Regions from separate parts of the Peribacillus sp. NPDC097224 genome, predicted to be linked through region 1. Evidence: riboswitches for the same ligand, from Rfam matches in the RefSeq annotation. Region 1 holds a riboswitch; each other region holds the start of a gene.
What was found. Region 1 has a riboswitch for cobalamin ahead of ACIQXR_RS18930 (hypothetical protein). Riboswitches for the same ligand answer to the same signal wherever they lie in the genome.

Region 1 (7,549 bases):
GATTAGGAGACCTAAAAGAAGGGCGATGGTAAAGACCCATATAAAGAATTTTTTATACATATTCATTACCTCGAATCGTCAAAATGTGATAATTCATTTTAGCATATGTATGGGGAAAGAACCGAAGTTGGATAGAAGCAAAAGATTTTTAGTGTTAAAAGAGAATGGGTTTTTTAATGAAAAAATAGGGTAATGGATGTTGTGGATAAAAATGTAAAATTGGAGGTGCGATGGTGGAGAAAAAACAGTGGAAGCTAGGGATGATATGTCTGGCCACTCTCTTCGTTTTGCTTGCTCTTTCTGGTTGTAATACGAAAGATGAAAAGATGAACGGAGAAGAAAAGGAAGAAGTACGTGGTGAGAATACCGAAAAAAAAGGGCGTTCAGAAGAAGATGAAGAGCTGGAAGAAGATTTCGAGATTGCTACCACCGTTGAAGAAATGACTAAAGAAAACCCTGGGAAGTACACAGGGAATAAATACAATAAAGCCATTATACATAGAGCATTAGACAATCAGGACTTTCAGGAAAAGGATAGCTTCGAAGTTTATCAGAGCTTATTAAAACTAATGGGCGAAGGTGCAAACTACAAAGAAAAGTATCAGTTTTTCGAAGCATTCGACCCTTCCATTGAAACGGCGGTAACAGAGATGCCAGGTGGAATCACCATCGACGGCAGTGGTGAATTGGGAATCGACGTGAATATTGCAATTTTGCTTGACGCAAGTGGGAGCATGAACCAAAAAGTAGGCGGGAAAACAAAAATGGAGCTGGCGAAAAAAGCGATTAATGAATTTGTAGCTTCCCTTCCGGAAGAGGCAAATGTCATGCTCCGTGTCTATGGGCATAAAGGAAGCAACGATGATAAAGATAAGAAGATATCCTGTGATAGTACGGAAGTGGTTTATGATTTGGCCCCATATAATAAAGGGGACTTCAGGAAAGCTTTAGATAAATTTAAACCGACAGGATGGACACCGATTGCCAAGACCATTTCGGAAACAAAGAAAGATTTTGAAAAAGCGGGTTCAGAAGGTCAAAATATCATTTATGTCGTCAGCGATGGAATCGAAACCTGCGACGGTGATCCAGTGAAAGCAGCTAAAGACTTGCATGATTCCAATATTGAACCAGTGATTAACATCATAGGGTTCGATATGGATAGTGAGGGGCAAAAACAATTACGTGAAGTTGCTGAAGCTGGCGGAGGGAAATTCGAAATGGTCAATAATGCCGATGATTTCAATAAGATGTGGGATGAAGAGCGTAGAGATCTGTGGAACCAATGGTGGAATTGGGGCAATGAAAATTGGAGTACCGTTCGGGATGAACAAAATAAGAAGACATCGTCTTTACTTGATGAAAAAAACAGTTTTTCTAGGCTTTCCTCTGATGAAAGCAATCGCATGTATGAGGCTACGAGTTATTTAAAGGATAAGAAACAAATAAATTATGAGACTTGGGAGGAAGCTCGCAGTTTAGTCAAACAACGCCGTGAAATAATAAAAGAGTATTATGACGAAAAATATGAAGAATTGAACACGACAGTGAAAAATGAAGGGGAGGGTTTAAAAGAATCAATTAAAAAGAAAGAAGAAGAAATGAAAGAGAAATATAAAGATTAATAATCAAAGGGGCTGTCTAATAGCCCTCTTTCAAGAGGATTCATGCACAAAATAAAAGGCAGAAATGTTGTTATATCAACGTTTCCGCCTTTTATTATATATACGATTTCGGCGTAATTACCCCTTTTGAGTGTGTCTTTATTTGAATAATTGCGGATATATGGTCTTTGCAGTTAGTTCTACGGCTTCTCCGATACGCGGTCCGGGACGTGACATGACGTCTTCGCTAAGCTGATATACTTGGTCTTCCTTCACGGCGCTGACATCTTTCCAACCTTTACGGGATTTGATTTCATCCACAGCATTGTCCACATAGCCTACGGTTGTGATGATGGCATCCGGGTTGCGCTTGACGACTTCTTCATCTGCTATTTTCGCCCAGCCCTTTTGGTCGGCAAAGATATTTTCGATACCGGCAGACGCCAAGATCTCTTGCTGGAAGGTTTCAGCTCCCGCTGTATAGATTTCCGGAGAAGGGCTGATTTCGAAATATGTTTTTTCTTTAGAATCGACACTCGCCACTTTTTCTTCAACATCTTTGATTTGTTTTTTTATGTTTTTGACTAGGTCATCCCCTTGGTCCGTTACGCCCATGACTTTGGCAATTTGATCAATATCGCTATATACATCATCAAAGGTCACGGCTGATTTAATAATGAAAATGGGAATTCCCGCATCTTCAAGCGGCTTTAATGCTGCTTCATCGCCAATTGTGTAGGCAATGATGGCATCCGGTTTCAAAGAGATGATTTTTTCGGAATTGATCGTCATCGAATCAGAGACACGCTCGACATCTTTAGCTTCCTCAGGATAGTTATCGAAATCTGTCGCTCCAATCACCTTATTCCCTACACCAAGGGCATATAAAATCTCCGTATTACTGGGTTGAAGTGAAACGACCGTTTCCGGAACCTTATCAAATGTGATTTCTTTTCCACTATCATCGGTGACGGTATAGGATTTGACTTCTTCAGTTGTTGCAGGATCTTTTTTCTCTATCGATTTCTGATCATCATTCAAGGCACATCCTGTAAGGAAAAGGGCGACCATCAGAAGGGCAATCCAACTGGATCTTACTGTTCTTATCATGTTTTATTCCTCCGTTTTCTTTTTCATTGTTTTGGTTGGATAGGATTTGCTGATAAAGGGAATCTCTTCGACACCCAGTTGTTTATTGACATAGACAGCCATCACGAATAGAACATTGGCAAGCAAATGAGCATAATCAAAAAGAATCGCGGGCACATCTTTTTCCGTACTGACTTTATGCAAGGCACGGACGGATTTCTTGGCTTCACTACGGCAAGTATGCAAAATACAGGCTGCCGTCGATCCTTGGGGTAGCACAAATGTTTCGATGCGTTCTTTCACTTCAGCGACATAATAGTCATAGATTTCACTTAGGCGGTTTAGACCGTCTTCGGTTATGGCCAATTTCCCCCGGGCAGAACCATTTAAATGATAAGCCATCGGCAACAGTTCCATTAAATCCCTGTAGACTTCAGGAATCTCTTTCGTGAACGACGCTGCCAGTCCCATTTGAGTCGTCAATGAATCGGTGCGAATTTCATAATCAACGGTTGAAACTGATTCGCGCATGAATGGGTAGCATAAAAAGCGGGCATCCTTCTTTTCCATAATTTTTCCTCCTTTTTAATAATGTGAATGACCTTCGTATTGCTTTTCGGCGCAAAAGAAAAAGCCGACCAAAGGTATTGGTCGGCAAACAAACATCTATGTATCTCGAACGAAAAAAAAGATGGAAGATTGCCGTACAATCCTCCTAACTTCCGAAGAGCAAAATACGATAAAAAAAAGGCAGGTCTCCTGGCTCGTGCATCATTTTACTCTAAGAACCTTCCCATTTGGATTGAATGAATGGTATCGTGCGTGCGGATTCATTCACAAACAGTGGCATATTTCTTATTTCATTAGCACTTACAGTTGCGGAAACAGCTTCGGTTTTACACCGAATTCCCTATTAAGCTGACAAGTCAGCACCTATTTTCTGCAAGGTTTATATTCACTTAGTACCAGTCTATCATAATTAATTACTTAAATAGTGAAAAGATTTCAAGAAATCTCTTTTATAGGGGTATTATTCTAGTAAACTCACTTTGTAAGGATAAATTGGAGGTTAATGTAAAATGGATGTCGAATAAATAAGGGTTAAGCATGAGTGATTTACATAATCATGGGAGGTAGAGAATGGTTTATAAACAAGTGAATCAGAAACTGGATATGATTTTGGAAAACATTGAAAAGGTCATTATTGGAAAAAGAGATATAGCAGAACTAAGTCTTGTGGCGCTCCTTTCTGGTGGACATGTCTTATTGGAAGATGTCCCGGGCGTGGGGAAGACCGTCTTGGTCAGGGCGCTAGCGAAATCCATCGGGGCGGATTTCAAACGGATTCAATTCACGCCTGACTTGCTACCGTCCGATGTAACGGGGGTATCGATTTTCAATCCGAAGGAACAAGAGTTCATCTTTAGACCGGGGCCAATCATGGGCCATATCATTTTGGCCGATGAAATCAATCGGACATCACCGAAAACGCAATCCGCCCTACTTGAAGGAATGGAAGAGGCAAGCGTGACGGTGGATGGTGTGACAAGGAAACTGGAACAACCGTTTTTCGTCATGGCCACTCAAAATCCAATTGATTACGAAGGCACATACCCACTTCCAGAAGCACAGCTAGATCGTTTTTTATTGAAAATGAAGATGGGGTATCCGGAAGTGGCAGAAGAGATAGAAGTGTTGCATCGGGCCCAATATACGGCTCCGATTGAAGAATTGGAATCCGTGATTTCGTTAGAGGAACTGATAGATTTGCAGATAGAGGCAAAGGCCGTGATCGTGGATGATACGATAAAGACGTATATCGTCGAGTTAGCTAATCAATCACGTAAGCATGAAAGTGTATATCTTGGGGTGAGCCCACGTGGATCGATTGCCCTAATGAAGGCAGCCCAAGCCTATGCGCTCCTAAAGGGAAGGGATTACGTTTTACCTGATGATGTGCAGCATTTGGTACCGTTCGTTTTTACCCATCGGCTAATCCTTAATCCGGAAGCGAATTACTCGGGGGTGAATGCTGACATGGTGATACATGAGGTAGTGGCTACGACGCAGGTACCCGTGAAGAGGGCCGTGACCTAATGCGGAATGTGCTTACCATACTGAAGAAAAACAGGAATGTCTGTGGGATCATAGTGCTCATGCTCATTTCCTTTTGTTTTGCGATGTTTCAAGGCGGGTTTATCAGTTGGTTCATTTTCTATACCTTTTTGCCGTTCGGTGCGTACTCTATGATTCTGCTGTTTTATCCACTTCAGGCTTTTGAAGTGGAGAGAAGAATTAGTAAACACGAATGCCAGGCCGGAGAGTCGGTAGATATGACATTGGTATTCTCCCGGAAAAACAGACTGCCTCTTTTATATATGGTGGTAGAAGAGGATTTGCCGATGGAACTGGAAAAGAAAACATTGGTTTTTCCAGGATTTAAACAATCCTTCCAATTGACATATACCCTGGAGAATCTGCCAAGAGGAGAACATGTCATCCAATCGGTTCGCTTCAAAATAGGGGACTTCTTTGGACTCTATGAAAAAGAAGCGACAGTGCATGCCCCTTTGAAACTCACCGTTTTCCCGGCTTATCAGGAGTTGAATTATAAACAGTTGGAGCATGTCTTCGATCAAGGACAAGTTGGTACGACGAAAAAAATACAGCGGGAACATTCGGTCGTGTCCGGAATCAGGGAGTATCAGCCGGGTGATCAATTATCCTGGATAAATTGGAAGGCAACGGCCCGAACAAGTGAAATCATGACGAAGGAATTTGAAGTGCAGAAAAACCGTGATGTATTTATTATGCTTGATGAGTACGCCTCTCCCTTCTTCGAAGAAGCTATCGTACTTGCGGCCTCTTTGGTGCATGCCTTGATAAAGAAGGGTATGGATGTTGGGTTAACCAGTACGGGATCAATGGAGGCCGTACCGGCTAAAGGAGGCAGTAAACAGAGGAGAAGACTCTTTTACCGTCTTGCAAAATCAAGGGCCACACATACAAACGTCTGGAATGGAAAGAAGAACAAGGGAGTTGTACCATCAAACGCTTCTGTAATATTCATTGTGTCCGAATTAACGATGGAAAAGATAGAAGGTTGGAATGCATTTACCGGGAATAAAGCGATGACGGTATTTTGCGTGAAAAGTCAGGGAGACTTCACGGGTGAGGAAATACGTGCGAAGTCGGTGGCGTTGGCTCGTGGAATAAAGTTGGTCTTCTTTGAACAGGGTCACCTTCAAAATGAACGAACCGAGGTGAAGGCAAATGAACGCTGATTCTACCAAATCGGAAAGGTGGATGCATGTTTTCTTATATATATTTGGTCTTCTATTGATTACCGAATGGTTACGACCCGTAGAGAAGCTTACGGATACAGGAAATATCTTGATTTTCATTATCTTTGTGTTATTTTCCTTGCTCCTACACTATTTTGGTATCCACTGGTTTGTGCGTTTCATCCTCGTAAGTGCCTTTATATTAATTGCGGTCCATTTCTTGTATTCGTCAGATCCTTTCCTGACCTTCAAATGGCTTACTGGTGATTTGCTGGATATAACGGCTAACGTTTCGAATATGTATGAGGGGAAGTGGGAGCTGCTTTCCAACCCCTTTAGAACGCTGTTGTTTTTCGTGCTTCTTTGGCTTGTGACATACTTGATTCATTACTGGGTGACGGTGAGACGAAACATATTTTTACTTTATATATTAACGATCATTTTCCTATCGATTCTCGATACATTCACACCATATGATGGGGATATGGCCATGATCAGGATCATCATCATCGGGTTTTCGATGCTTGGTGTGTTGGCCATGCTACGCTTGTCCATACAAGAGAGATTGGTGTTTTCAGGAGGTTCATTCAGTAAATGGGCCATCATGCTAGCGGGGATGCTGTTAGTAAGCGTCCTCGTTGGTTTCACTGCTCCGAAGTTCGCGTCACAATGGCCGGACCCTGTACCGTTCATTGTTTCTTATTCCGATAAGGTGACAGGAAGTGATGAAAGCTCCGTTGAAAAACGGGTGGGGTATGACGAAGATGATTCATCACTTGGTGGGTCGATAGAGCCGGACAATACGGTCATTTTTTATAATACGACCAATACCGGACACTATTGGAAAGTCGAGAACAAAGATATCTATACCGGAAAAGGGTGGGTTTCCGTTGAGGGAATGGAAGACTATATCAGTTTCTCTAATGGTCAGGATTTGAAGGATATAAAAGAATTTGAGATTCCTGAAGTGTTGAAAACGGAAGACATGAATACAAGGGTAACCATGATGGAAAGTTACTCTCACCTTCTTCATCCCCAATCAGGGTACCTGAAGAAGGTAGAGGCTGAGAATGGAGATTGGTTTAAATATTATACAAATATGGACAAGTACATTTCGGTAGACGAAGGCAGTAAGCCTCTTACCACGAAAGAATATGAACTGGTTTATGAAATGCCTAGCTATGATCTGGCTGACTTACGGAAAGTTACGGAACAGGATGAAACGATGGATGTCCTCATGGAAAGCAATACACAGCTTCCGGAGGGATTGCCAACCCGTATCTATGAACTGGCCAACGAACTTACGGTGAATGAGGATAATTGGTACGATAAGGCAAAGGCGATAGAAAATCACTTCGACGGTCCTGAATTCAGCTATTCTAAAGAAGACATTCCGTATCCAGGCGATAATCAGGATTATGTGGATCAATTCTTGTTCGAGACCCAAATTGGGTATTGCGATAATTATTCAACGGCGATGGTCATTTTATTACGTGCCGCCAACATTCCGGCAAGATGGGTAAAGGGATATACGGAAGGGGAGAAATCAATTTATAAAGGTGAATCCGCCTA
Region 2 (8,453 bases), on a different contig from region 1:
TATGTGTCAGCTCTACGGCATGTGGATCTGGGTAGTCGAGGATACCCTCAAAAAACCCCGACCATCTCTGTTTTATACTAGAGGGTGGACCCAATGGGTTGATATTGGCACTGAAGTCCACATACGATTGTGGCATTTCGATTCCCAGTGCTTTGTAAAGATAATGCGGATTAGAGCCATGAGTTGGTAATTGCAAATAAAAGTCCTCCTAACCAAAGCATCAACAGGAATAAAAAAGAAGTCCGATGCATGATGGTAATCGTTTTTTTTATATGAATCGCTTCTAGCGGAACAATTGGAAGGCCCATTCTAGCTCGATTGGACACCACACCTTTGTACATATTCCTTCCGCCCAGTTGAACGCCCAGGATGGCTGCAACACCCGCTTCGCACCACCCACTGTTCGGACTTGGGTGCTTATGGGCATCCTTGAATAATATAGCCCACCGCCCCTTCCAGCCGTTATGGACTGACTTTGATCCAATCAGCATCAAAAAACCGGTTAAACGGCTCGGAATCCAGTTCACTAGATCGTCAAGCTTGGCAGAAGCCCATCCGAAGTCAGCATATTTATCATTTTGGTATCCGACTATGGAGTCGCATGTATTGATTGCCCTATACATCATGGCAAGTGGCGCGCCTCCGATGGCAGCCCAAAACAGGGGAGCCGTAATACCGTCACTCGTGTTTTCCGCTACCGTTTCAACGGTACCCCGAACAATTTCCGGTTCATCTAGATCTGCCGTATCACGGCCCACAATATAAGAAAGCTTCCGCCTCGCCTTGGCCATATCCCGTGTATTCAATGGTCGATAAACATCCATTCCCGCCCGTCTTAAACTCTTTTGAGCGATCGTGGTGGAAATGAGTAGCGCTTCCCAGATGATACCGGCAGCAGGATGGATTCTATACGCTAAATAGACGGTGATGCCTGTGGCCGCCAACACGAGCAGCAAGATGAGCAGTAGCATGAACAGTCCATTCCGCTTCTTTCTTGTCCCTTTGTTGAGAGCTTCATCAAGTTTATTGATAAGCGAACCTATCCATTTAACCGGGTGTGGCCAATCAGGAGGGTCGCCAATGACCAAATCTAGGATAAATGCCAATGTGATTGCATAAAGATGGTGAAAAATCATAAGCTTTCAATCCGTTTCCTACTATTTTCAATCGCTTCCACTGTACAGTCATAAACGCCACGGCTAATTAACTTCCCGAGAGGCGTGATGGTACCCGCATAACGGAGGGTGGTTCCTCTTTGTGTGGCTGCAATCAAGATGCTATCCGTCGATGTTCCAGTCGCCCATGTGTTTGTCACCTGATCTAAGACATGTAGGTCATGAAGCGCTTTAACCTTCGCCTCGGTAGCTGTCACGATACAGTGAATGAACGCTTCTTCCGCCAAATGGCCATTCACGAAAACCCAGGTATTGATCGTACCCGGCGATGAAGTCCATGAATGCCTGTCTGCCAAAGAGGCATCGATGGCATTCCCTACCCCCGCTGTTACCATGATGAATATCGAAAAATCCTCATCTCTTAGAAGTCGATATGACACTGTATCCAAAAACACGGCCGTCATCATTCCGACGGTTTCCTGCGGTTCAAATCCGTATGTCTTCAAATAGTCAGCCATTTCAGCAATATGGTCATCACAATTGTAATCGTAGTGGACATGTCGATTAACAAAGTGCTGATGCCACCCCGTTCCCGAACCAGTTACGCCGGATGACATGGTTCTAAGCGGAATGGGTGAACTTAAATGAAGGAATTCCGGAGCCTGGTTCAGATAACTTTCATTGATCTCCAAAGGGTCCAGCTCTCCTGTATGCTTCTCGGGTACAATGAACATTTGCGGCTTAGGTAAGGCAGGATGAGGATGTTTTTCGATCTTTGTCCTATATACCTCCTGAATCCGCTCCTGCTGAAGCACTTCATTCGGCACGTCAATCACTTGGACTCGCCCTTTTTCAAGCAACATCAGGCGATCGCAATATAAGCCAGCCAAGTTCAAGTCGTGAAAAATTGAAATGACCGTCAATTGTTGTTCCTTAGCCATTTTCCTCATCAAATCAAGAAGTTCTTTTTGATAAGACAGATCCAGGTGGTTCGTCGGTTCGTCGAGAAAAAGGATTTCCGGTTCTTGTGCAAGAGCTTGTGCCAACAAAACACGTTGTCTTTCCCCGCCTGACAAACATTCAAAATGCATTTCCTGAAAGACTGCCACTCCCGTTTGTATCATCACGCGTTGAACGATTTCTTCGTCTTCAGACGTCCAACTATGAAACCACCCTGTTTGATGCGCATATCGCCCAAGGGAAACGGTCTCTTTTACTGTATAGGAAAAAGCCAATGAGGAATGCTGCGGCAAAACGGCGATGACCTGTGCCAGTTGTTTGGACGAATATCCCTTCAGGTCTTTCCCCTTAATATCGATGGTTCCCACCTGATACGGCAGGATACCGCTAAGCATCCCCAATAGCGTCGTTTTCCCACTTCCATTCGGACCAAGAATACCGAATAATTCTCCTTTTTTCACATCAAATGAGACGGAGTCCAAAACCGTTTTATTATCATATCCTCCTGTTAACCCTTTAACTTCAAGCATACACTTCTACCCTTCTCTCCGTCTCTTTAATAAAATAAATGCGAATGCCGGCGCACCGATAAGCGAAGTAATAACACCTATCGGCAATTCTGTCGGTGCGATGATCGTTCGTGCCACCAGATCAGCCAATATTAAAAATCCGCTTCCCACAATCAATGATAATGGCAACAGATGCGTATGGTCTGGCCCCCAAATCCTGCGGACCAAATGGGGGATGACCAGCCCTACAAAGCCAATCGTCCCTGATACGGCTACGGCAGCCCCTGTCAGTATCGAGCCGGCGATCAGAATCAGCATCTTCCTCCGCTGAACATTCACGCCTAGGTGCCTCGCACGGTCTTCCCCAAATGTCATGGCATTCAATTCGTGGGTGTTCATCATCAAAACGAGAGAACCAAGGAGGAAAAATGGCAAAATGATCGTGACATGACTCCAACCACGCATCGAGACACTTCCCATCAGCCAGCTGATGATTTGCCTTAACTCCTCACCCGTCAATGCAATCATCAATGAGATGAAAGCACTTAAAAACGAGCTGAAAATGATACCGGTTAAAATAATCGTTTCTACCTTCATGGAACGATCCATTTTTCTTGCAAAGGTCAATACGCAAAAAATCGTCAACAATGAAAAAAGAACGCTTAATGTAGGCAGTGTATATAGGCCAAAAAACGGCAGTGACAAATTCAAAAACAACGTTAATACTGCGCCAAGCGAAGCCCCTGAGGATATTCCCAGGGTATAGGGGTCAGCTAGGGGATTCCTGAGCAATCCCTGAAATGCTGCCCCTGCTATTGCAAGGGATGCCCCAACCAAACCTGCAAGCACGACCCTCGGCAGGCGGATGTTCATCACGATATTCGTCAGTGTCCCATCCGGTTCCATGGCCAGGGGCAAATGAAGGACTTCCCTGCCAATGATTTGCAAAAGCACTGGTATAGGAACGGAAACCGATCCTAAGGAAATACCGATCAATATCGAAATAACCAAAAATGATAGGGCAAATACATAGGCCAATGCCCGTTTAGTTTTTAAATACGTTCGGATAGACTGATTTGGCAAGTTCCTCTACTCCCTCTATAAGCCTAGGACCGGAACGAGTGACAATATCTGAATGGACATCGAAAACCTCACCATTCTTAACTGCCTGAATGTCGGCCCATCCATTTCTTCCCGTTACCTCTTTGACTGGATCTCCTGTGTAATAACCATAGGTTGTAATGATGACATCCGGGTTGGCCGCTATCATCGACTCTTCATCGAGTTTTACCCAGCCATCCAATTCACCTGCGACATTATCCGCTGAAATGATGTCCAGCATTTCATCCATGAAAGTATTTTTTCCCGTTGTATAGATTTCAGGTGACGGTGAAACCTCTACAAAAACACTTTTTCTATCCTCACTCTTGATTGCCTTAGCCTTTTCTTTGATCTTTTCCAGCTTGGTCTGCATCGTCTTGACGATTTCCTTTGCCTTATCCAGTTCCCCTATTGCCGTTCCAATCATCTCGATAGACGTATACACTTCTTTAAAGCTTTTAGCATCATTCACGATTATAACTGGAATACCCGCATCCTTAAGCTGTTGGATTCCTTCTTTGGAATTATGGGCACTCTCATGAGCAAGAACGATATCAGGCTGCAAGGCTAAAATCATCTCTGTATCTATTTCCATTCCACCTATCTTCTGAATATCTTTCGTTTCTTCCGGGTAATTGTCATTTTCAGACACTCCAATCACTTTCTCACCCGAACCTAGCGCAAAGACCGCTTCTGTATTACTTGGGATTAATGAAACAATTTTTTCTGGTTTCTGCTCGATGGTGACTTTGTTACCCACTGCATCTTTTAACGAAAGCGGGAAGCCCTGGTTAACAGCTTGTTTTGTCGACTGGTTTTCTCCTGTTCTATCCTGGGAGGCATCGTTACAGCCAACCAGTATACCGACCATCAATCCCATCACAAGCATGAAACTATATATCTTCCTCATCTTAAAACCTCCATCATTTTTGAGTTCATTTCTGGACCTTCACACATGTGTTGCGAATATCAAAAGACATACAAAAAAGCATCCCCCATCAAAACGGAGGATGCATGTATGGCAACGGAACAAAAAAGGGACATAGCTCTGCCACACACCTCCCCATCCGCGTGGTTACCGGTGTACAATTTTGGCAGGTCTCCTGGCTCATGGTCATTGCTAACGGCACCTTCCCATATTATTCATACAGTGGTATACATCCGTTAACTCCCATTTACAGTGGCGCGACCGCGTTGGCATTTCACCAACTTCCCTTTCAAGTCCTTACAGACACCAAATTGTTCATATGTATATAATTTCACTGCCTTTCATTATACACCATTTAGGAAATCGTATTATATGATATTTCAGATTACTTTAAATTAAGATTTGGAACGCAAAAAGGCAACCATCACATGGCTGCCTTCTATAGCTTTAGATGTCACTATTAAAACGGCATGTACTTTGATCACGTAAAAGACCTAGATCTTTCGGCACCATCGTTTCAATCAAAAAGTCATCCTCTTCCTCATAAATGATTTTCTTCATTTCGATTCCAAAGTACTCTTTCATCCGGGCTTCCGTCATCACTTCGCGGACTTCGCCATACACCACACGCTTTTCCTTGGCAGTCATTAAAACATGGTCAGCCAAGTAGAATGCGTGGTTCGGATAATGCGTGTTTATGATACAAGAAATGTTCTTCTCTTTCGATAACCGCTTTAGTGTCTGTAAAATCACGATTTGCTTTTGAATATCAAGATGCGATTCTGGCTCATCAAGAATCAATACATCCGGGTCCGATACAAGCGTCCGGGCAATCAAGGCCAGCTGCAATTCCCCACCACTGACGGAATTACAGGACTTTTTGGCAAGGTGAGCAATGCCAACCATTTCAAGAGCAGCGATGGCAGCCTCCCGGTCCTTTGCAGAAGGCTGGGACAGCGTACTGATATAAGGCGCCCTTCCCATAATGACAAGCTCTTCCAAAGTAAATCCGAAAACCATTTTATGTGCCTGAGGAACATAACCGATTCGTTTCCAGATCGTTTTGCGTGATAGCGCAGTAAGCGGCTTTCCGTCGATGAGCGTTTGACCCTTTTTCCAATCAAGAAGGCCGGTGATACACTTCAGCATCGTGGTTTTACCGGCACCGTTCGGGCCAAGGATCGCCATGATTTCTCCGTCATTCAACGAAAAGTCAATGTCGCTCTGGTAAAGAAAAGGAGCTTTCTCTCTTTTTTTAGCATAGAAAAAATTCCCTCCCTGCACCTCGATTTTCATGACCACCCACCTCCTGTCTTTCTAAGTAGAATCGCAAAGAATGGTGCGCCGATAATGGCTGTCAATATCGATAGCGGAATTTCCGTAGCCGTTACAGAACGTGCCAGGTTATCGATCAGGAGTAAATAGGCACCACCAATCGATAGGGATACCGGTAAGACAAGTTGATTGTTGTTCCCGACGAGCATTCTTGCCACATGAGGGATAATCAATCCAACCCAGCCAATGATACCGGCTATCGCTACAGAAGAAGCCGTAATTAACGTCGCACCAAGAATGACCGTCCACTTCAATCTAGTGACCGGGATACCTAGCGATTTTGCTTCATCCTCAGGTAAGGTCAGTAAATTGATTCTCCAGCGTAGTGAATACAAAATCACGATGCCGACAAGGATGATTGGTCCACCCACATATAAATCCTTGTATGTGGCCGTTCCAAGGCTTCCCATTAACCAGTATGTGATGGCTGGCAGCTTTTCCTCAGGGTCGGCGACAAACTTAATTAACGAGATCAACGCTTGGAAAAGGGCGGAGGTGACAACCCCAGCCAAAACAAGCATGAAGACCGGTGAATCTTTTTTGCCGCTGATTATGAACGTGAAAACGATGGCGGCTAAACCACAGCCAAGTGCCAAGACTTGAGATGCAAAACCATGTCCCAATAATAAAATCCCAAGGGAAGCACCGAACCCAGCACCTGCAGACACTCCTAGGATATCGGGACTGACCAAGGGGTTGCCGAACATCCCTTGGAAAGAGGCGCCTGCAATCGATAGGCCCGCACCGATTAACAAGGCCAGTAAAATTCGTGGCAGACGTATTTGAAGGACCACTGTTTCTTCCATCTGTGTCCATGTTGGCTCGATTGGAAACACGGTTGAAAGCAATATTTTAATTTGAGTCCCTAAGTCCATTCCAAAGCGTCCGATGCTCAATGATAGGAGAACCATCGCAATGGGCAATATCCAGAAGAGGACCGTTTTCCATTTTTTCATTTTCATTCCCTACTTTACTGTTTTGCGGCTTCGGAAGATGGGTGAAGAATGTTCTCTACTTGTTCTTCCGTTACATCATAATCATAGAACTCTGAGTAGTAATCCGTGATTTCATCCTTCATATCATAATCAAATAGCTCGGGATGATTTTTCTGAGCCATCCATTTTAACATAAGAGGTGCATCACCGCTTGGTGGGAACCATCTATAGATGCCCAGCGGAATTTTATATACATTTCCTTCTTGTACAGCACTGACCTGACTCCAATCTTGTCCGTTCACTGTATTGTTCGTTAGGTCTTCAGGCTGAGTTGTCGAAAAGTTCGTAATGTAGATGATATCCGGGTTCCATTTGTAGATTTGTTCCATATTGACTTCTTTTGTTCCTGTAACTTCTTCTGCTGCTATATCATAGGCCCCTGTAGCATTTAACCATTGGTTACTAAAGAAGTTCTTCCCACCGACCATGATGCTTTTATCACTGTGCTGATAGAGGATCAATGCTCTAGGCTTGTCTTTATCTTTAATGCCATCTAATTTCTTATCCAATTCGGCTTGCACGGCTTGGCCTTTTTCCAAGAACTTGTCCGTTCTTTCGGTAGTGCCCGTAATTTCCCCAGTCAGTTCCAACCAACTGTTGAAGGTAGCCAATGGCTCCGCAGCTGCTGCATCCATAGGGTTGAGTGCCACAACCGAAACACCTGCATCTTCTAATTTGTTTATGGACTTTTGGTCCTGTGCTTTTTCAAAGTAAAGTTGCGGATTGACTTTCATCAATTCTTCCACGTTCACTTCGCCATTTTTAATGAATGATGTATCTGCCTTTAAAATATCGGGTGATATTTCAGAAAGAATCGAGTTTTTCGCGGCATTATACGCATTAGGATGCAAGCCGACAACTTCCTTCGTCGAATTCGTCGCTACATACCAAGTCGAGAAGTACGGAAGAATGCCACCGACCGCAATACGTTCCACTTTACCTGGTACCGTTACATCACGGCCAAGTTGATCTTGAATCACTTTTTCCTCTGCAGTCGTCTGTTTTTCTGAAGTATTGCCTTTCGAATCATCCCCAGAGTTTCCACAGCCCGTAATCAAAGCGGCCATCGCAGTGGTTGCCGCTAACATTGTCCATTTCTTCTTCATAAAACTTCCTCCTTATCCTTCTCTAAGCCACTTAGCCATCCCATGTAAGAATGGTTTAGATTGGTCGATGAATCCAAGTCCAATGTGGAATATTGGATCAAGGGTGGTAATGATCAATTCGCCTTTATAAGACACATCATCGGTGTAGATGATCGAGCGACCGTCGGGAGTATTCACAAGTGATTTTGCCCCTTCCGGAACTTTGAACGTCCCGTGGTAATGCCACTTCATATCTGATAGGGATACATGTTGATATAAAGGATGATCTGTATTTTCAGCCATTAAAGGTAAATCTCCATGCTCCTTCACCCACCAACTGAAATTCACTTCAGATTCCTCCCAGTCTATACCAGGAAGCCAATTATCCAGCACTTCACCGAAAACGACTAGACGTTTTCCCTCTT
Region 3 (8,453 bases), on a different contig from region 1:
AAAAATGATTTTTTAGTATATTTTTTTAAACTTTATAAAATCGGTGATAAACATCGTGCCCTTTGGTCTCGACTATAATGGTATCCACTACTTTCTTTTCAATTAAGTATTCTAAAAGAACGCCTAGATCGATTGAATAATAACTTAGTTCTGGATGCTCCATTAACTCCGCTATGGTCCAAGACCCTTCTCTAGCATTCATTATTTCCAGTAGGTGTTGAGAACCGGCATTGGTACGGGAATAAATAAGGAACTCACTAGCTAGAAAAAGAAGCTCCAACCTTTTCTCCAGGGTTTCTTCACTGCTAATCAGTTCTTCGTACAACTTATATATTTCAGGTTCCATATGCTTCACTTGATTCCAAACCGTCACCTCTGGATGAAAACCTTGTTCTATTATTTCCAATCGGGCTAGATGATGTAGCGAGTGAACAATATGGTTATAGGCATCCAGGTAATGGCCATTCTCAAAAAAGTCTTTTCCATCCCTATACCTACGAATTAACTTTGCAAATTCCATTCCCATCTTCAGCTTTCTTCCATAGAAGGGAAACTCACGGATTTCGGTTTTTAAATGCTCCAGGTATTCATTTCGGTCGAATAAAATCTTCCCATTATAAATCCAATCCACGACTTTACGATTCGACCCTAATAAAATCCATTCCTTGACTTGCTCTTCTTTCACAACATGTAAAGCCGCTTTCTTATCCTGATAGGTATAGTGCTTTAAAAATACAGGTTCCTCTGCATCATCCACGATGACAAATAGGACATAATCAAACGTATCAGTGATGGGGCTTTTGTGCTCCCTTTTTTCTATTAACAAAATCCCTAATGTGGACTTCAAACTTGCTCGCTCTTGATAAATCGGGCGAAGGATATCTTCCATTATAAATTCCTCCAAAACCATTTTTCTTTTTACATTCGACAATTCTCTTCAAAAATCCTGTTTTCTGAGCCTAGATGTTCCTTCCTATTTTTCCTCGGGTCAACCATAAGTCATTTGTATCCTTTATTTCTTTTTTGTTCCAACCTTAGTTTATGTTATAGTTAAAGTTATATTTTAGGAGGGTCTAACATGGCTAAATATTCTAGCAAAATCAATAAAATCCGTACGTTTGCTTTAAGTTTGATCTTCGTTGGCTTTATCGTGATGTATATCGGTCTATTCTTTAAGTCGCACCCTATCGTCATGACGCTCTTCATGGGTCTTGGACTTCTATTCATTATCGCAAGCACAGGCGTTTACTTTTGGATTGGGATGCTGTCCACAAAGTCGGTACAGGTTATCTGCCCGAACTGTGGGAAGCCTACGAAAATATTAGGTAGGGTCGATATATGTATGCATTGCAATGAAACGCTGACCCTTGATAAAAAGCTGGAAGGCGAAGAGTTCGACGAAAAATATAATCGCAAAAGCCTGAATGACTGAATGGAATGGATTTTAGTTACAGTGCTTTTGCAACAAAAAAAGTTCCAACCAAGTGGCGGAACTTTTTTTAATGCGCTTCTTTCTTTGCACAATCCGTGCATTCCCCATAGATTTCCATCCGATGGTGACTTACGTTGAATCCGGTGACCTGTGCTGCAAAGTGCTCGACCTCATCCAATGCAGGATAATCGAAGTCGACGATTTTACCACAGCTTTCGCAGATAACATGATAATGATTCGTTGTTACGAAATCAAATCTAGCTGACGAATCGCCATAGGTAAGCTCTTTGACCAATCCCACTTCACGAAACACACGCAGGTTGTTATAAACCGTAGCCACACTCATATTCGGAAACTTGCCTTCTAACGCTTTATAAATATCATCAGCAGTAGGATGCGACATGGAGTCTATCAAATACTCAAGAATTGCATGGCGTTGAGGAGTTATTCTTACACCGGTATCTTTAAGGGAATCCAACGCTTCTTTCAACTGAACTTCAGACACCGTCATCCACCTCTTTTTCTAATTAAGTATGAATTATTACATTGTAATGTTTATAAATAGTGTACTCCCCATAAGCAAGCTTTGTCAATATATCTACACCCTTAGTTTATTCCTCATTCATTTAATTATTTCCTGTTTTTCTAGTTGGTCCTAGTATCCCTTTTTAGGGTCGATGATATTAATGAAATCCTTTCCGTCTTTTAGGTAGACTTTCATGTTTTCTTCAAAGATTGCAAAGGTCCTTGGTAAATATTCGCCGCTTTTGCTTGATAGGTGCGGGGTTACCGTGACCTGCTCCATTTTCCAGAATGGGTGGCCCTTCACTAGCGGTTCAGGTTCGAATACATCCAGTATCACATGAGCGAGTTCATGCTCCTGCATGGCCTCTATGAGCACGTCTTCCTTGAACAGATCTCCCCGTCCTATATTCACGAAGACGGCTGTACGTTTCATTGCTTTAAAATGTTCTTTCTTTAACAAATCCTTCGTTTCATCCGTACTAGGCAAGACGCTTACGATATAATCCGCTTTGGGCAATGCTTTCTCAAGCTCCGTAAGGGCGTATAGATGATCGATGTGTTCGACGGCTTTCCCACTACGATTCACTCCGAGGGTCGTCATTCTAAAAGCCTTGGCAAGACGTGCCACTTCCCCTCCAATTGCCCCCGTTCCTAGGATCAGCATCGTTTTTCCATTCAACTCGCCTACTTCTATCTTCCGGTCCCAGATTTCTCCCGCTTCATTCTCAATTAGTTGTTTTAATTTCTTTTCATACTGTAAAAGCATGCCGATTGTATATTCAGCCATCGGGATTTTATGGATGCCCCTAGCGTTGGTCACCATGATTCCGCGTTTCTCAATGGCGGCAAAAGGCATTAACTCCAATCCGGCACTCATGACCATGATCCATTTCACGTTCACTGCCTCTTCAATGATTTCATCGGTTAAATCTTCTCCATATGTAATAAGAACTTCGGCTTCTTGGAGCTTTTCATTCGCCCAAGTTTCTTGATACATGAATGTCAAATCGGGAAATGCTTGTGCCATCTTCTTTTGAATGTCTTCATTCGGAATGATTGTTGAAAATACTAACATGATTATCTCTCCTTTTCTTTACATAAAAAAACACGGGCACTGAATGTCCCGCGCAACTTTCTATGAGGAGGTATTCCCTTACTAAATCATATTCAGGGGTCCTCTATTTGAGTTGGACAAACGCCTCTCCCTATTAAAAAGGGCTTTATTTTAATTGATTTGGATTCAATTCGCATAATTCCCGTGGCACGAATAAACCGTCCTTACGAACCAGTATATCATCAAAGTAGATCGCTCCGCCGCCATATTCGGGTCGCTGGATCAAGACCATGTCCCAATGAGACGATGATTGATTTCCATTATCGGCCTCTTGGTAAGCTTGACCAGTGGCAAGATGGAGGCTGCCGCTAATCTTCTCATCGAATAGGATATCACCCATCGGTTCCATGATATACGGATTGATTCCCAGGGCGAATTCCCCGATGTACCGGGACCCTTCATCCATATCGAGCAAACGATTCATTTGGTCCGACTGATTGGAAGAAGCTTTCATGATTTTTCCCTTTTTAAATGTAAGGGTTATCCCATCAAATACCTCTCCTTGATAGGCGGAAGCAGTATTGAAGGAAATCGTGCCATTGACACTGTCTTTTACCGGTGCCGTGAACACTTCACCATCTGGAAGATTGTTTTTACCAGCGCAAATGACAGCGGGGATATTTTTAATGGAAAAAGCCAAGTCAGTCCCCGGCGATATGATCCGAACTTGATCCGTTTGATCCATCCAATCCTTTAGAGGCTTCATGGACTTTTCCATTTTGTGATAATCAAGTGTGCACACGTTTAACAAGAAATCTTCATACTGCTCAAAGCTCATGCCGGAATTTTTTGCAGAACCAATGGTCGGATAATTCAGTAACACCCAGCGCCGGTTATTGACGAAGAACATGGTGGACGTTTTCATGGCATCCTCCTGAAGGCGATATCTCTCATGAGGGACACTCACTCCTCGCCCTTCGTTTCCATCGCCCGATATGATGATGACTGCATCCACATCTTCGTATTTCTTATAATTCCATTTTGATAAGGTATCGAGCTGTTCCTTAACATTCCCTTTTAGCAGATGACTGGTAATTTCGTCATCTTCAAGTTCCGCATAAGGATAGGCCCCCATTCTATAGGCTTCGTCAATCAGTTCCTTCAATAGGGCCTTTGCTGCAACAGGCCCACGGATCAAGACCCGCTCTTTCGCCTGCAGCCTCAGTGAATGATGAATCAGCTGCTTGGCAAGCTTGATAAGTCGCTCATCCTTCATTAGCCTGTACCTTATTTTTCTAGGTCACGAAGAGTTTCCAACGCTTCTTCGACGTGGCCCTTTACTTTGACTTTACGCCATTCTTTAACGATCGTTCCTTCCTTATCAATCAGGAAAGTCGAACGCTCAATGCCCATGTATTCCTTACCGAAGTTCTTTTTCAATTTCCATACGCCATATAATTCAGCGGCTTCTTGCTTTTCATCAGCAAGCAACAGGAAAGGCAACCCATGTTTTTCAATGAATTTTTCATGACGTGTTACCGGGTCCGGGCTAATGCCTATGATGACAGCATCAAGCTCTTCGAATTGTTCATTAGCATCACGGAAATCACAAGCCTCCGTCGTGCAACCGGGTGTCATGTCTTTTGGGTAAAAATATAATACAACGTGTTTACCCTTGAATCCTGATAGGGTAACTTGTTCTCCGTTGTTTGCTGGTAATTGAAAGTCTGGTGCTTTTTCTCCAATTTCGACCGTCATTCTAAACCCTCCATTTCTTTCATCATGGTAAGCGTACCCAATAATTGAAAGAAACACAACTTTCATTTCTTGTTCTTTCTTTCCTTCTGTTCAAAATCGATGACAGCCCTGATCACAAATGCCGCAGGAAGCGTATAGCCAATGAAAGCTTGGATTGTCGCGATCATCCGGCCAATTCCGATTGGGGAGATATCCCCGTATCCGACGGAGAACATCGTCATCGCACTAAAATAAAATGAAGTCTTCAGCTGCTCGGAAAAGGTCCCATCCAAGCGATTGCCCATATCAAGAATCACCGAATGATTCTGAAGCTCGTATAATAAATAAATCAGTGCAAAACCGACTAATAATGTCGCATATAAATTGCCGAGCCACAGCATATCTTCAAGAGAAAACTTCTTTGCCTCCGACTCAGAAAGAAATAAGGTCCGAATGCTCATCACCATGCAAAAGATAATCCCCACAATCAAAATATAAAAGGTCATCCCCCACGCCTCATTTCAAAAACAACCCACTTCCCTTATACATACTCTTTTGCGAGTCAATATATGCTCGTTTTAGGGGTCAGACCCTATTTCCCAGCTGCTGCACCATCAAGAGAACGTAGATACAGCATGGGATCTCGTGCCACATGGTGGGGGTCAGACCCCATTTCCCGACTTTTTCCTTGTTGACCCATTTGGTCGGGATATGCTAAGATGGGTTAAGTTTTTATAATATTTTGTAAATTTTAGTGTCCGTGTTTATGCGGACGGAGTTTTTTATGAATTTCATATGTGGAGATAGGTTCCTAAGCTTTTAGGATTAAAAGGGAAGTCCGGTGTAATTCCGGCACGGTCCCGCCACTGTAATGGGAATGTATAGCGCTTTTGTTTGATGCCACTGGTCCTTTTGGATTGGGAAGGCTTTTAGTGCTAAGTAAGAGTTCCCTGAGTCAGGAGACCTGCCTATTTCGACAACACTGTTTTAACCTACGGGAGATAGGGAGGTGTTAGGGACCTTATAATGATAAGGGGTATTTTCGTGCCCCTTTATTTTAAGCATTTCTAACTTTCTCTTTTGACGGTTAGGGATGCTTTTTTGTTGTTATTTCATTAAAAGGAGATGGATGTGTTGAAAAGTAGTAATATAGGGTACCCACGAATCGGTGAGGATCGTGAATGGAAACGTACATTAGAGGCCTATTGGGCTGGAACATTAAATGAAACGGAATTCATGGCGCAATTGGAAGCGATCCGTTTAGGCAATTTGCAAAAACAAAGAGATCAAGGCATCGATATCATCCCGGTTAACGACTTTACGTTATATGATCAAATGCTCGATATGTCCGTCATGTTCGGCCTGGTGCCAGAACGCTATTCGGCTTATAAGGGTGGCACGGTCCCCCTTTCCGTTTATTATTCAATGGCCCGTGGGAACAAGGATGAAGTCGCTTCCGAAATGACGAAATGGTTCAATACAAATTATCACTATATCGTTCCAGAGCTAAAAGAGTCCCAGCTTACGTTGACAGAAAACAAGCCGCTTGCCGCTTACCGCGAAGCCAAGGAAAAACTAGGAATCGATACGAAACCAGTTATAGTCGGACCTTACACATTCATTTCTTTGTCAAAGGGCTATGAAAAAAGTGATCTTCCGGCCATCATCCTGAGCCTGTTGCCTTTATACACAAAAATTTTGCGAGAGCTGGAACAAGAAGGCGTGAAGTGGGTGCAGATCGATGAACCTTCCCTTGTTTCTTCCCTTTCCAAAGACGAGATGAAAACTGTTACATACCTGTATGAAAAATTGAACGAAGCTGTCCCCAACCTGAACATCATGCTGCAAACATACTTTGATGCTGTAGAGCACTACCAAGAAGTGATCGACTTGCCCGTTCAAGGAATTGGCCTTGATTTGGTCCATGACAAAGGAAAAAATCTCAGCAATCTTCAAACAGTCGGCTTCCCGCAAGATAAAATACTTGGGGCAGGTGTGATTGATGGGAAAAACATTTGGCTTTCTGACTTGACGAAAAAAATCAAGTTGGTCGAGTCCATTACGAAACACGTAGCCGAAGATCGAATTTGGCTTCAACCTTCCTGCTCCCTGCTACATGTTCCAGTGACGGTTCGAAACGAGACAGAACTAGCTAGCGAAGTGAAAGAAGCCCTTGCCTTTGCTGATGAGAAACTAGAAGAAATCACACTTTTGGTCAGAGGAAACAACGAAGGTCCAGAATCAATCGAAGAAAAGGTGACGGCAAACAAAGCTGCATGGCAGACCTTAAATAATTCAAAGGCCAGAAACCATAAAGACGTTCAATCCGCTGTCGAACAGGCGAAGCAGCAATCCCATGGCCGTACCCTGCCATTTAAACAGCGCTATCAAAAACAACAGGCGTATTTCAACCTGCCCTTCCTTCCAACCACGACAATTGGAAGCTTTCCGCAGACCGCGGAAGTTAAACAGGCCCGCGGGAAATTCAAACGCGGTGAATGGACGGCTGATCAATATGAAGCATTCGTGAACGAGGAGATTGGCAGATGGATTGATATCCAGGAAGAAATCGGATTGGACGTCCTTGTGCACGGGGAGTTTGAACGAACCGATATGGTCGAGTTTTTCGGCCATAAATTGGGCGGCTTCGTCTTCCTTGAAAAAGGCTGGGTTCAATCATACGGCTCCCGCTGTGTCAAACCTCCCGTTATCTATGGAGATGTCCATTTCATCGATCCGATGACGGTCAAAGAAAGTGTGTATGCACAAGCCTTGACGAAAAAAACGGTGAAGGGAATGCTGACCGGTCCTGTTACGATTCTGAACTGGTCGTTCGTCCGTGACGATATTTCACGGGAAAATATCTGCTATCAATTGGCATTGGCCTTGAAACAAGAAGTAGAGGCACTGGAATCAGCAGGGATCAAAATGATCCAAGTCGATGAACCAGCCCTGCGTGAAGGCCTTCCATTGAAAAAAAGCGACCGTGATGAGTACTTAAACTGGGCGGTCCATTCATTCCTGATTTCCACTTCGAGCGTCGAAGACACAACACAAATTCACACCCATATGTGCTATTGTGATTTCAATAGCTTCATGGATGTCATCTCTTCCCTGGACGCTGATGTGATTTCCATTGAAACGTCCCGCAGCCACGGCGAGCTCGCTTCCGCATTCGAGGAGAAAACATATGAAAAAGGAATCGGCCTTGGTGTGTATGATATTCATAGCCCTCGCGTTCCTGCAGTGGAAGAAATGGTCGATATGATCGAACGTGGCATCAAGGTACTGGATAAAGACCAATTTTGGATCAACCCTGACTGTGGCCTGAAAACAAGGGGCGTTCCAGAAACCGTCGCTTCACTGAAAAATATGGTCGAAGCCGCAACGGTTGTCCGGAATAAGCTATTGGTCCAACAGGAAAATGACTGATTTAACAACAGGCATTCCCGTTCAACAGTCACGGACGTTTTTAACGGACCTCGTTTTTCCACCTGATACGAACCATCACAATACCATCTTTGGTGGAAAAGTGATGGCGTATGTGGATAAAATCGCCTGCATTGCAGCGATGCGCCACTGCCGGAAACCGGTCGTAACCGCTTCAAGCGACTCCTTTGACTTCCTGGCCCCCATTAAGACCGGGGATGCTATCAATTTGGAAGCCTATGTCACCTGTGCCCATCGAACGTCAATGGAGGTATT
Region 4 (8,453 bases), on a different contig from region 1:
ATCGAGCGGACTAGATTGACCACGAAACCGAGGGACCGATTCAACGTGATATGTTCAAAGAACAAATTTCTGGTCGTCGTAAACAGCAACACTCCTAGAGGCAGTCCAATCAGGAGGGCAACCGCAAGGGAAATTCCGACCATATAAATCGTTTCCAGAAAGGCTTTATTAAGGTCAGGCAAAATATTGATGATGGAATCAAGCAGTGACATGATTTAACACCTCCACGGATTGGGTCCGGCTTCTTATGTATTCAAGGGCTACTTGCACTTCTTCAGGCTCACCAATCAATTCGATGATCAAGATTCCTAGAGGGACATCCTGGATATATTCAATTTTCCCGTGCAGGATATTCCCTCTGACAGAATAGTTTTGTAGAGTATCCGAGAGTATCGATTCACCAGCGGTTTGCCCTTCAAATTGTATTTTGATAATCGTTCCTTTGTTTTCCCTAATAAGGTGGGGAGGAAGTTCAAAATCCAATACGCTGCTGATGAACTGCTTAGTCAGTTCTTGTTTGGGTTGTGAAAATATTTCATAAACAGGGCCATCTTCGATAATTCGTCCATCTTGCATGACGGAGACACGATGGCACAGTTCCTTGACCACTTCCATTTCATGGGTGATCAACACGATGGTGATGCCCAGTTCTTTATTGATCTTTTTCAACAACTGTAAGATCGACTTCGTTGTGGTTGGATCAAGGGCTGATGTCGCTTCATCACATAATAGGACGGTAGGGTCATTCGCTAAGGCCCGTGCAATGCCGACCCGCTGTTTTTGTCCGCCACTGAGTTGAGCCGGATAAACATCTTTTTTATCACGAAGGCCAACGATATCCAAAAGCTCTAGAACGCGGTTGGTAATGACCTCCTTTGGTTGATGGGCGGCTTTCAAGGCGAAGGAGATATTGTCAAAAACCGTTTTGGAACTGACTAGGGAAAAATGCTGAAATATCATGCCGATTTTCTGGCGTTGTTTGCGAAGCTCCTGGCTTGATAAGGTTGTTAAGTCGACGCCATCGATGATGATGCTACCATTGGTCGGACGCTCAAGAAGATTCAGACAGCGAATCAATGAACTCTTTCCCGCGCCGCTATACCCGACAATCCCATAAACCTCTCCCGTTTGAATGGTTAAAGATACATTATCCACTCCGATAACTCGGGTATTCTTCGAGATATATTCCTTTCGAACTGAACGAATTTCAATCATGATGCTATCCTCCTTATACATAAAAAAGCTACCTCTATCATTCAGAAAGAGGCAGCGAAATTATATCCCGTCTTATCTTTCAGAATGGTATTTCATTCTGCAGGAAGGGGCACCATTCCCGATTTGGGGCGGTTGCCGGACGTCATAGGGCCTGGTCCCTCAGTCACTCTTGATAAGTTAATTACTATTTTAGTATTTTATTATTTTTTTAATATAATCTATATTATTTGTTAAATACAGTAATGTCAATTATTTTTTGAATTTTATCAAGATTATGAATCGAATGATCTACTTGCCCAGATTATAGTGGCCATTTGCTAAGTTACACGGAACGTCCCGGATCTTACATGGCCTGTCTGCGTAAGAATATGGACTTTGATCACTCCCATCATTAGAAAAAATATTATACTTGTAAAAAGTATGGAGAGATAATACATTTATTGTAAGTGAATTAGAAAATAAAGGATGATGAGGTTTTCCAAAAAAATGATTGGGGTGGAAAGTCATGCTGGAAATGAAAACGATAAACGATGTGGTTTGCGTAAAAGGGACACCGGAAGGAAACAAATCAGGCATGAGCGTGAATGTGTTCTTAACCGATGGCATGTTAGTTGATACGGGGGCAAAAATCTTGTTGAAGGAACTTACTCCATTCTTTGAAACCGCTGATTATGATATGGTGGCGCTGACGCATTATCATGAAGACCATACGGGTGGGGCCGCATGGATACAGGAACATAGGAACGTCCCCATCTATATTCATCCGATGTCCCTCGATATTTGTGCAAAGGATGCCGAATATCCCGATTACCGCAGAGTTTTTTGGGGAGACAGGGATGCCTTCAAGGCAGAACCATTGGGAGGGGTCGTCCATTCACGCACTCAAACATGGGAGCCAATCTTTACACCAGGGCATTCGAGGGACCATATGGTTTACCTGAATCATAGTAATGGCATGCTGTTTTCGGGTGACCTGTTTGTAACGCCGAAAACAAAGCTCGTTTTAAGGGAGGAATCAATTCCGTTCATCATGGAATCCATCAAGAAACTGCTTCGGTATGATTTTGTAGAGGTCTTTTGCTGCCACGCCGGGTATGTCCCGAACGGGAAGGAAATGTTTGAAAGAAAGCTCAGCTACTTGGAAAATCTGCGCGGTGAAATTTTGCGTTTGCATGATCAAGGATTGGAAGTCCATGAAATTCAGCAAAACGTGTTGCCTAATCGGTATCCGCTTATCGAGATATCCGGTCATGAATGGGATTCGGAGCATATCATTACATCGATACTGAAAGAGAGTAGGTTGTATTCAGAGGAAAGGAAGAAATGATGAATAAGAGGATGGGGGATAGGGTCGAAGAACAAGGCGGGAGCCTCATTGTAATCCTAGTGAAAATTTGATACAGTTAAACTGAAAAATAGTATTTCGTCTAGAAATGGGTGCAGATAAGAACATGTAGCTTATCTGCTTAAAAGGGAAGTCGGTTAGAATCCGACGCTGTCCCGCAACTGTAAATGAGAGCGATTCGAAGGAATGCCACTGTCTTTTTTGCAAGAAAAGATGGGAAGGTTCGAAAAGCGATGATCATGAGCCAGGAGACCTGCCCGTTTTTAGCACAACGCCAGAAACCTACGAGGATAGGGGGTGTTAAGTGCGAAAAATTAGCAAGAACATGCTTTCTTATTTTTGTAGAAAAATGGGGAATCATGGTCATTTTTGTTATGTTTCGTTTGCACTCTAACAACTTCTGAATGGGAAGTTGTTTTTTGTTTTTTACAAGTCCATATTGGACAACATTCAAAAAGAATCCTGTTAATTAGACAGGACAGCTATCATAGGGGGCCATATCATTGTTTGGTACAGTTGAGCATTTTACGGACTATTTAAAAGCGCAAATCATGCGTAACTTTTGTGTGGAAGAAATGATATCTTTAGATGATTGCCGAGCAAGCTTGATTGAGGAAATCCAGGTTCATGGCAAAAACGTAGAAGATAGGAAAGAATACGAAGCAAATCTTGAAAGAGCCTTTAGCCAAGTGAATCTAGAAATATTCGGCTATCAAGAAATCAAGTAAAGAGCCGCCCATAAGGGAAGCTCTTGTTTTCAATCTTTATTGATGTTCGGTTCCGTTTCATCATGAAAGTCATGGGCTTCCTCAATGTTCAAGGTGTCCGCGGCTTCATAGACGTTTCCGCCAGCAAGTCCTTCATTGATGATACGATCGATATCGAGATATACAGAATCCTTACCGTCATACTCGGTATCCTTCAGAAATGTAATCTTTTCTTTATCCAAATGAACTCCCTCCTTGGCTTTTTATTAGTGTTAGCCAAAGAGGGATTCTTTATTCTATTTAGTCGTACACGTGGTACACCATTAAATCATGAATCATGCCCTTGAGTTTTTCTTCCTCTGACTCTACAGGCGGATTGGTTAACCACTCAATGGACCCATCTTTATGATAGAGGGCTTGGACGGCCAATTTATTGAAGTAAAAGGAAATCTTCCAGCCAGGTAAATTCTTGTGCAACGGCTTCCATTGAAAATGCGTAATCATATGTATAACCTCCATATCGCTGTTTCTCATTTCATTATAATGGAAAAAGCAGGATGGAGGTTATTTTCTTATGTGATTCGGAAAAGTTAATTCAATGAACAGGTTTTTTAAATGTAGTAGGCGGCTCGCTTCAATTTCCTCTTCATCAAATTGCATGGGTTTTGAATTGACTTCATAAATGAATAGAGCACCGGATGTATCTTCCCCGATATCAATGGAGAATTCCCCAAGAAAGCCAAACTTCCTGGAGAGGATGATTCCACATCTTTGCGCAATGTTCGCCAACTTCCTGTTTAACGGCCTCGTTTGTAGCTGCTGATAGGGAAAAAGCTTTCCCCCCCTTGGCGTATGGGTTGTGATTTCCTGGGTTTGCGACATCCTCACGCCCTTGCCGGTCACTTTATAAAACCCATTTTCATAATGAACAAGAATACGGTAATCGTATCGGTGTCCATTCAGTTTCTTTGGAATGACCGCTCGTTGGGCCAGATACCCCCTCTTTTTGAGCGACGCCTTATTGGCTTCCCAAAACGCGGAGAAATCAGGGTACAATTCCTGATGTTTCAGGCTATTGAATTGGAGGGTGCCATCAGGTTTTTCTAGCAGGGTGTAGATGCCCTTACCTTGGCTTCCTTTGCATGGTTTCAAATAAATATGTTTGTGGAAATGTAAGAAGTCCGCTAGTTGGGTAGGGTCGGATAGGTCTATGGTCGATGGAAGATGGCGGGCTAGAGATCCATCTTCCGTCAATGCTTCGTACATCAAGTACTTATCCAAAAAATGAGGGTTGAATAAAGTGATGCGATGTTCTTTAAAAAAGGAAAGGAGTTCTTGAAAACTTTCCGATGCTTCGAATCCCCTTTTGGGAATGCGATTATAAACGATATCGGGCAGTGGTAATTTTACCTCATTCCATGTGTTCGTTTGTGAAGAAAAGATGAAGCCTTTCATGTAGTTGGAAAGCAAGGATTCAACCGTGAATACATAGGCCAATATCCCATGATTCGATAAATATTGAGATAAATTCTGAAAAAGTGTCAAATTCCCCCCTATACCTGATTCCTTCTTTGGATCTAGAGAGGTCAAGATACCAACGACTAGCACCCGGTTTCCCGGAAATAAAGTAATCGGAAAAAGTGCCTGATCCTGGGTGTCCTGCTTAAAAGGGATTTCCTCATTCGCGGCTCCCGCATATAGCTGCATATCTTCCTCGTTATGGCTCCATCTCTCAGAGGGAACATCATAAAAAATGTTCATTTCTGTGTACCAATCGTTTGTGAAATCGTCTGTTCGGTAAGATAAATGGCATAATCAAGGCTGAGCTTCCTGGTTAAAAGTTCAAATTCCTTTAACTTTGGATGGGAAAAGATAGAACGGCCTGGTTTAGAATTAGCTTCGAACATCCATACTTGCCCTTTTTTATCCAATCCGAAATCGAAGCCGATTTCTCCTATGATGCCATCTAGGTGCTCCTCGATGCTTTCACTTAATATAAGAGCGGCTTCTGATAGCTTTTCCTCGATCCGTTTAGCTTCTTCGTCATCTCCGTATAGTTCGGCAACCGTCTTGATGACCCCGCCGCTTTTAATATGGGTCGTCACACTGCCAGCCCCGGAAACTTTTGCGGCGATGGCCGTCACTTGCCAAACCCCATTGCTGTCCTTGTTCGTATGGACCCTGAAATCCACTGGCCGCTTTGAAGAGCGGATTAACGGGATGCCTTGTTGAACGATCAGGTTCTCAAGCGGTCGATTATGAAATACATGTTTGAGGATGGATTCGAGTGTGGAGAACTTTTGTAATTTGTTTTCCTGTTCCTCATTTTTATACCGGCAATAGTAGACATTTTCATGCTTATCATACAGAATTTGATGAATGCCGAGGCCAAGGCTACCATGAATGGGTTTGATATAGACTTGGCGATAATGCGACAGAAGCGTCTCGACGACGGATAGAGATTGAAAAGGGTAGGTCTCCGGTAAAAATGGCAAAGCCCGATCATCCGCATTCAACCGTTCGTAAACATCCCATTTATTGAAGAAACCAGGATTGTACCAAGGAATCTTATATTCCTTTTGGAACTTTTGCTTCACTTCCTTTGGCCCCTCACGGTTTTCCGTCATTCGGTTGGGAAGCCGGTCATATACGACGTTGGGAAAAGGGAATTCGTTGATCTGCCAGTTTTCCTTCTCATATACATATCCTTTAATCGTTTCTTGATCCCAATTGATGACATTCTCACCGAAAACAAAGGGGATACAACCGGTTGTTTGACTGAGAGAAAGTAATTTCGAAAAAAAGCCGGAACGTTCCCCAAGCGGTTTATTGGAAATGCCTGTGAAGCCTGATGAGAAAATTCCAATGAGCGGGCCGATATGAAGGCTCTTCCCGTATATAAATAAATGAAGGGGAGTATCGATCTCGTTGAACATCAAAGAATCTGCAAGACTATTCGAGAGTACGATTGATTGCTTGATGGCTGGATTTGGCTTGACGGCTGCAGGGCAGGAATGCTGCCCAAAATAAATTAATTCGATATCCCCCAGTTCCCCAAGGTCAGACGGATAAAAAAGGACGTGGCCGGGGATGTTGGCAATCTCTGCAGGGTATGTCTTTCGCATGGGTCATTCACCTGCTTTCAGAAGATGTTCGGATAAATATTGGCAATATTTGAACGGGGCTTGATAAATTTCTTTCATGGACTCTGGTTGGAGTGTTTGGATGATTTTTCTTCCGGGCTTGGAGTTAATGTCCAAGATCCAAATTTTCCCCGCCTTATCGATGCCTAAATCGATTCCAAGTTCGAATAGCCTTTGAAAAGCGCCTTCCGTCTCCACAGGGAGAGTCCGGAGGATATGCTGGATGGTTTGTTCGACGGTTACCGGGATGGAATCAGGATTCTTTTTCATGAAGTCTTCAAGCGATAAGGCCTCTCCGCCAGTCGTCAGATTGGAAGTGATATGATCTTGTTTCCCAAGACGAATGCCCCGCCCCCGTTCCAGCCACTGGTTTTTTTCGTTTTTCTGAAGCAAAATCCGTAAGTCGAATGGTTCGTTCTTCTGGTTGCTCAATTCTAAATAAGGTTGACATAGGTAACTATAGCGAGTTAATAAGTGCTGTAGCCATTTATTCAGTTGCGATTTTGATTCGAATTGGCGGTCATATTTCGTTCCTTTTTTGGTCATGGACACGGTTGTGCCTTCCTTAGTTTTCGTCAGAAGGTAAATGCCAAGACCGCCTGATCCAAACTCGGGCTTAATGATGATTTTTTCCAGGCGTTCCATGTGCTCGATTATTTGCTCAGGTGTCGTGACCCGCTCCGTCTCTGGGAAAAAGGCTTGAAGCAGGGGATTGGTTTTCAATGTTCGGTAAACATCCCATTTGCCAGGGAGGCCAAGCCCAAGAAAATTCGAGTTTTCTTTTAACCAATTTATTTTCTCACGTATATCATTGTGCTCACGGGAAATGCCATGAAAACAACGGTCATATACAAAATCAGGAAGGTCAAGTGAAGCAGGAAGCCAAACTTCTTTTTCCCCATCAAAGCGCTCGCCCTTGATTTTCTTCGAATCAACGTCCATATTTTCCGGTACGAACTTACAAACATTCATGCCAAGGGTTTTAGCCGTCTTGGCTAGCTCGGTGAAATAATGATTTTCTTGTGTATCTTTCGTGGACATTAGCCCTATTAACACGTGCCAGCAACTCCTTTTATGGATGGTCTTCACTCATTTATCGCATACATAAACTCAATAATCGACTTTACAGATGGCCGGAATGTTTCATAGGTACCTTGGAATTTTTTTGAGGGCTTCGAATTCACTTCTATGATCCAAGGATGCTTGTTACTATCAAGGGCTAAATCGATACCCAGCTCCCCGAATAATTCCGGATGGTTGTCATCAAGCGCAACTGCCGTCTTCTTGGCTAAACGGATGAGGCTTTGATATAAACGTTTGGCTTCTTGGTGATCCACGATCTCTTTTAAAAAGTCGAAACCGTTCTTCATGACACCACCTTGTGCGAGGTTGGAAACGATATTTCCCGAATCCCCGATTCGTGCAACCATGGAGGTGACCTTCCATTGATGCTGTCCGTTTTTATGAAGCAGGATGCGGAAATCCACTAATTTCTGATCGATCTCGAATAAGGAAATCCCCTTTTGAAGGATGTAAGCTTGATTCCGGCAAAACTTTTTCAAGGCTGAGAATAATTTCTCCTTCGTTTCGATAGTATGGATATTGTTTTCTGTTCCGGCATGCTCGATTACCCATCTGCCCGATGATTCGGTCAGCTTGCAGATATTCCGCCCCTGACTGCCTGTCGAGGGCTTTAGATAGCTTACTGGATGCTTATCTAAAAATGTCATGAAGGGTTCCTGTTCATTAAACATCACCGTCTCGGGTAAATGTGGAAGCAGGATATAATCTGAGAGCAGAAGCTCATGCACATCATGCTTGGAAAGGAACCGCCCGTTGAACATGGGAATGGCAAGGGATTTCAATTCCGTCGAAAAGTTTTCGAATAGTGGTGTTCCTTCCACCTTCCGGGAGTGGATCCGATTGTAAAACACATCAGGAATGGGGAGCTCAAGGGTCTCCCACCCATTCGCCCCTGGCCAATATCCTGTAAGGATCCCGTCCGCAAGTGGCTGTGGTTTTGCCAAAAAGAAAGGAAAGCCT

Region 2: linked by a shared signal. The riboswitch ahead of ACIQXR_RS06070 (helical backbone metal receptor) and the one ahead of ACIQXR_RS18930 (hypothetical protein) in region 1 are both predicted to bind cobalamin.
Region 3: linked by a shared signal. The riboswitch ahead of metE (5-methyltetrahydropteroyltriglutamate--homocysteine S-methyltransferase) and the one ahead of ACIQXR_RS18930 (hypothetical protein) in region 1 are both predicted to bind cobalamin.
Region 4: linked by a shared signal. The riboswitch ahead of ACIQXR_RS07780 (hypothetical protein) and the one ahead of ACIQXR_RS18930 (hypothetical protein) in region 1 are both predicted to bind cobalamin.

The regions. Positions count from the first base shown of each region.
Region 1 is NZ_JBIWDK010000014.1:7,860-15,408, reverse strand. It holds gene ACIQXR_RS18940 (VWA domain-containing protein) at 231-1,625, shown strand; gene ACIQXR_RS18935 (ABC transporter substrate-binding protein) at 1,764-2,714, opposite strand; gene ACIQXR_RS18930 (hypothetical protein) at 2,718-3,263, opposite strand; cobalamin riboswitch at 3,426-3,645, opposite strand; gene ACIQXR_RS18925 (AAA family ATPase) at 3,834-4,790, shown strand; gene ACIQXR_RS18920 (DUF58 domain-containing protein) at 4,790-5,977, shown strand; gene ACIQXR_RS18915 (transglutaminaseTgpA domain-containing protein) at 5,967-7,549, shown strand, end outside.
Region 2 is NZ_JBIWDK010000002.1:532,171-540,623, forward strand. It holds gene cobD (threonine-phosphate decarboxylase CobD) at 1-196, opposite strand, end outside; gene cbiB (adenosylcobinamide-phosphate synthase CbiB) at 171-1,136, opposite strand; gene ACIQXR_RS06060 (heme ABC transporter ATP-binding protein) at 1,133-2,605, opposite strand; gene ACIQXR_RS06065 (FecCD family ABC transporter permease) at 2,612-3,667, opposite strand; gene ACIQXR_RS06070 (helical backbone metal receptor) at 3,630-4,595, opposite strand; cobalamin riboswitch at 4,762-4,939, opposite strand; gene ACIQXR_RS06075 (ABC transporter ATP-binding protein) at 5,061-5,909, opposite strand; gene ACIQXR_RS06080 (FecCD family ABC transporter permease) at 5,906-6,904, opposite strand; gene ACIQXR_RS06085 (ABC transporter substrate-binding protein) at 6,919-8,049, opposite strand; gene ACIQXR_RS06090 (hypothetical protein) at 8,062-8,453, opposite strand, start outside.
Region 3 is NZ_JBIWDK010000004.1:357-8,809, forward strand. It holds gene ACIQXR_RS09460 (nucleotidyltransferase-like protein) at 26-889, opposite strand; gene ACIQXR_RS09465 (YgzB family protein) at 1,079-1,432, shown strand; gene perR (peroxide-responsive transcriptional repressor PerR) at 1,500-1,943, opposite strand; gene ACIQXR_RS09475 (D-2-hydroxyacid dehydrogenase) at 2,088-3,032, opposite strand; gene ACIQXR_RS09480 (aminopeptidase) at 3,178-4,287, opposite strand; gene bcp (thioredoxin-dependent thiol peroxidase) at 4,299-4,769, opposite strand; gene ACIQXR_RS09490 (potassium channel family protein) at 4,832-5,254, opposite strand; cobalamin riboswitch at 5,537-5,734, shown strand; gene metE (5-methyltetrahydropteroyltriglutamate--homocysteine S-methyltransferase) at 5,874-8,180, shown strand; gene ACIQXR_RS09500 (acyl-CoA thioesterase) at 8,173-8,453, shown strand, end outside.
Region 4 is NZ_JBIWDK010000003.1:223,631-232,083, forward strand. It holds gene ACIQXR_RS07765 (methionine ABC transporter permease) at 1-212, opposite strand, end outside; gene ACIQXR_RS07770 (methionine ABC transporter ATP-binding protein) at 199-1,215, opposite strand; SAM riboswitch class I at 1,285-1,394, opposite strand; gene ACIQXR_RS07775 (MBL fold metallo-hydrolase) at 1,721-2,542, shown strand; cobalamin riboswitch at 2,634-2,835, shown strand; gene ACIQXR_RS07780 (hypothetical protein) at 3,064-3,288, shown strand; gene ACIQXR_RS07785 (hypothetical protein) at 3,318-3,509, opposite strand; gene ACIQXR_RS07790 (YheE family protein) at 3,568-3,771, opposite strand; gene ACIQXR_RS07795 (YheC/YheD family endospore coat-associated protein) at 3,832-4,974, opposite strand; gene ACIQXR_RS07800 (YheC/YheD family endospore coat-associated protein) at 5,025-6,392, opposite strand; gene ACIQXR_RS07805 (YheC/YheD family endospore coat-associated protein) at 6,396-7,466, opposite strand; gene ACIQXR_RS07810 (YheC/YheD family endospore coat-associated protein) at 7,496-8,453, opposite strand, start outside.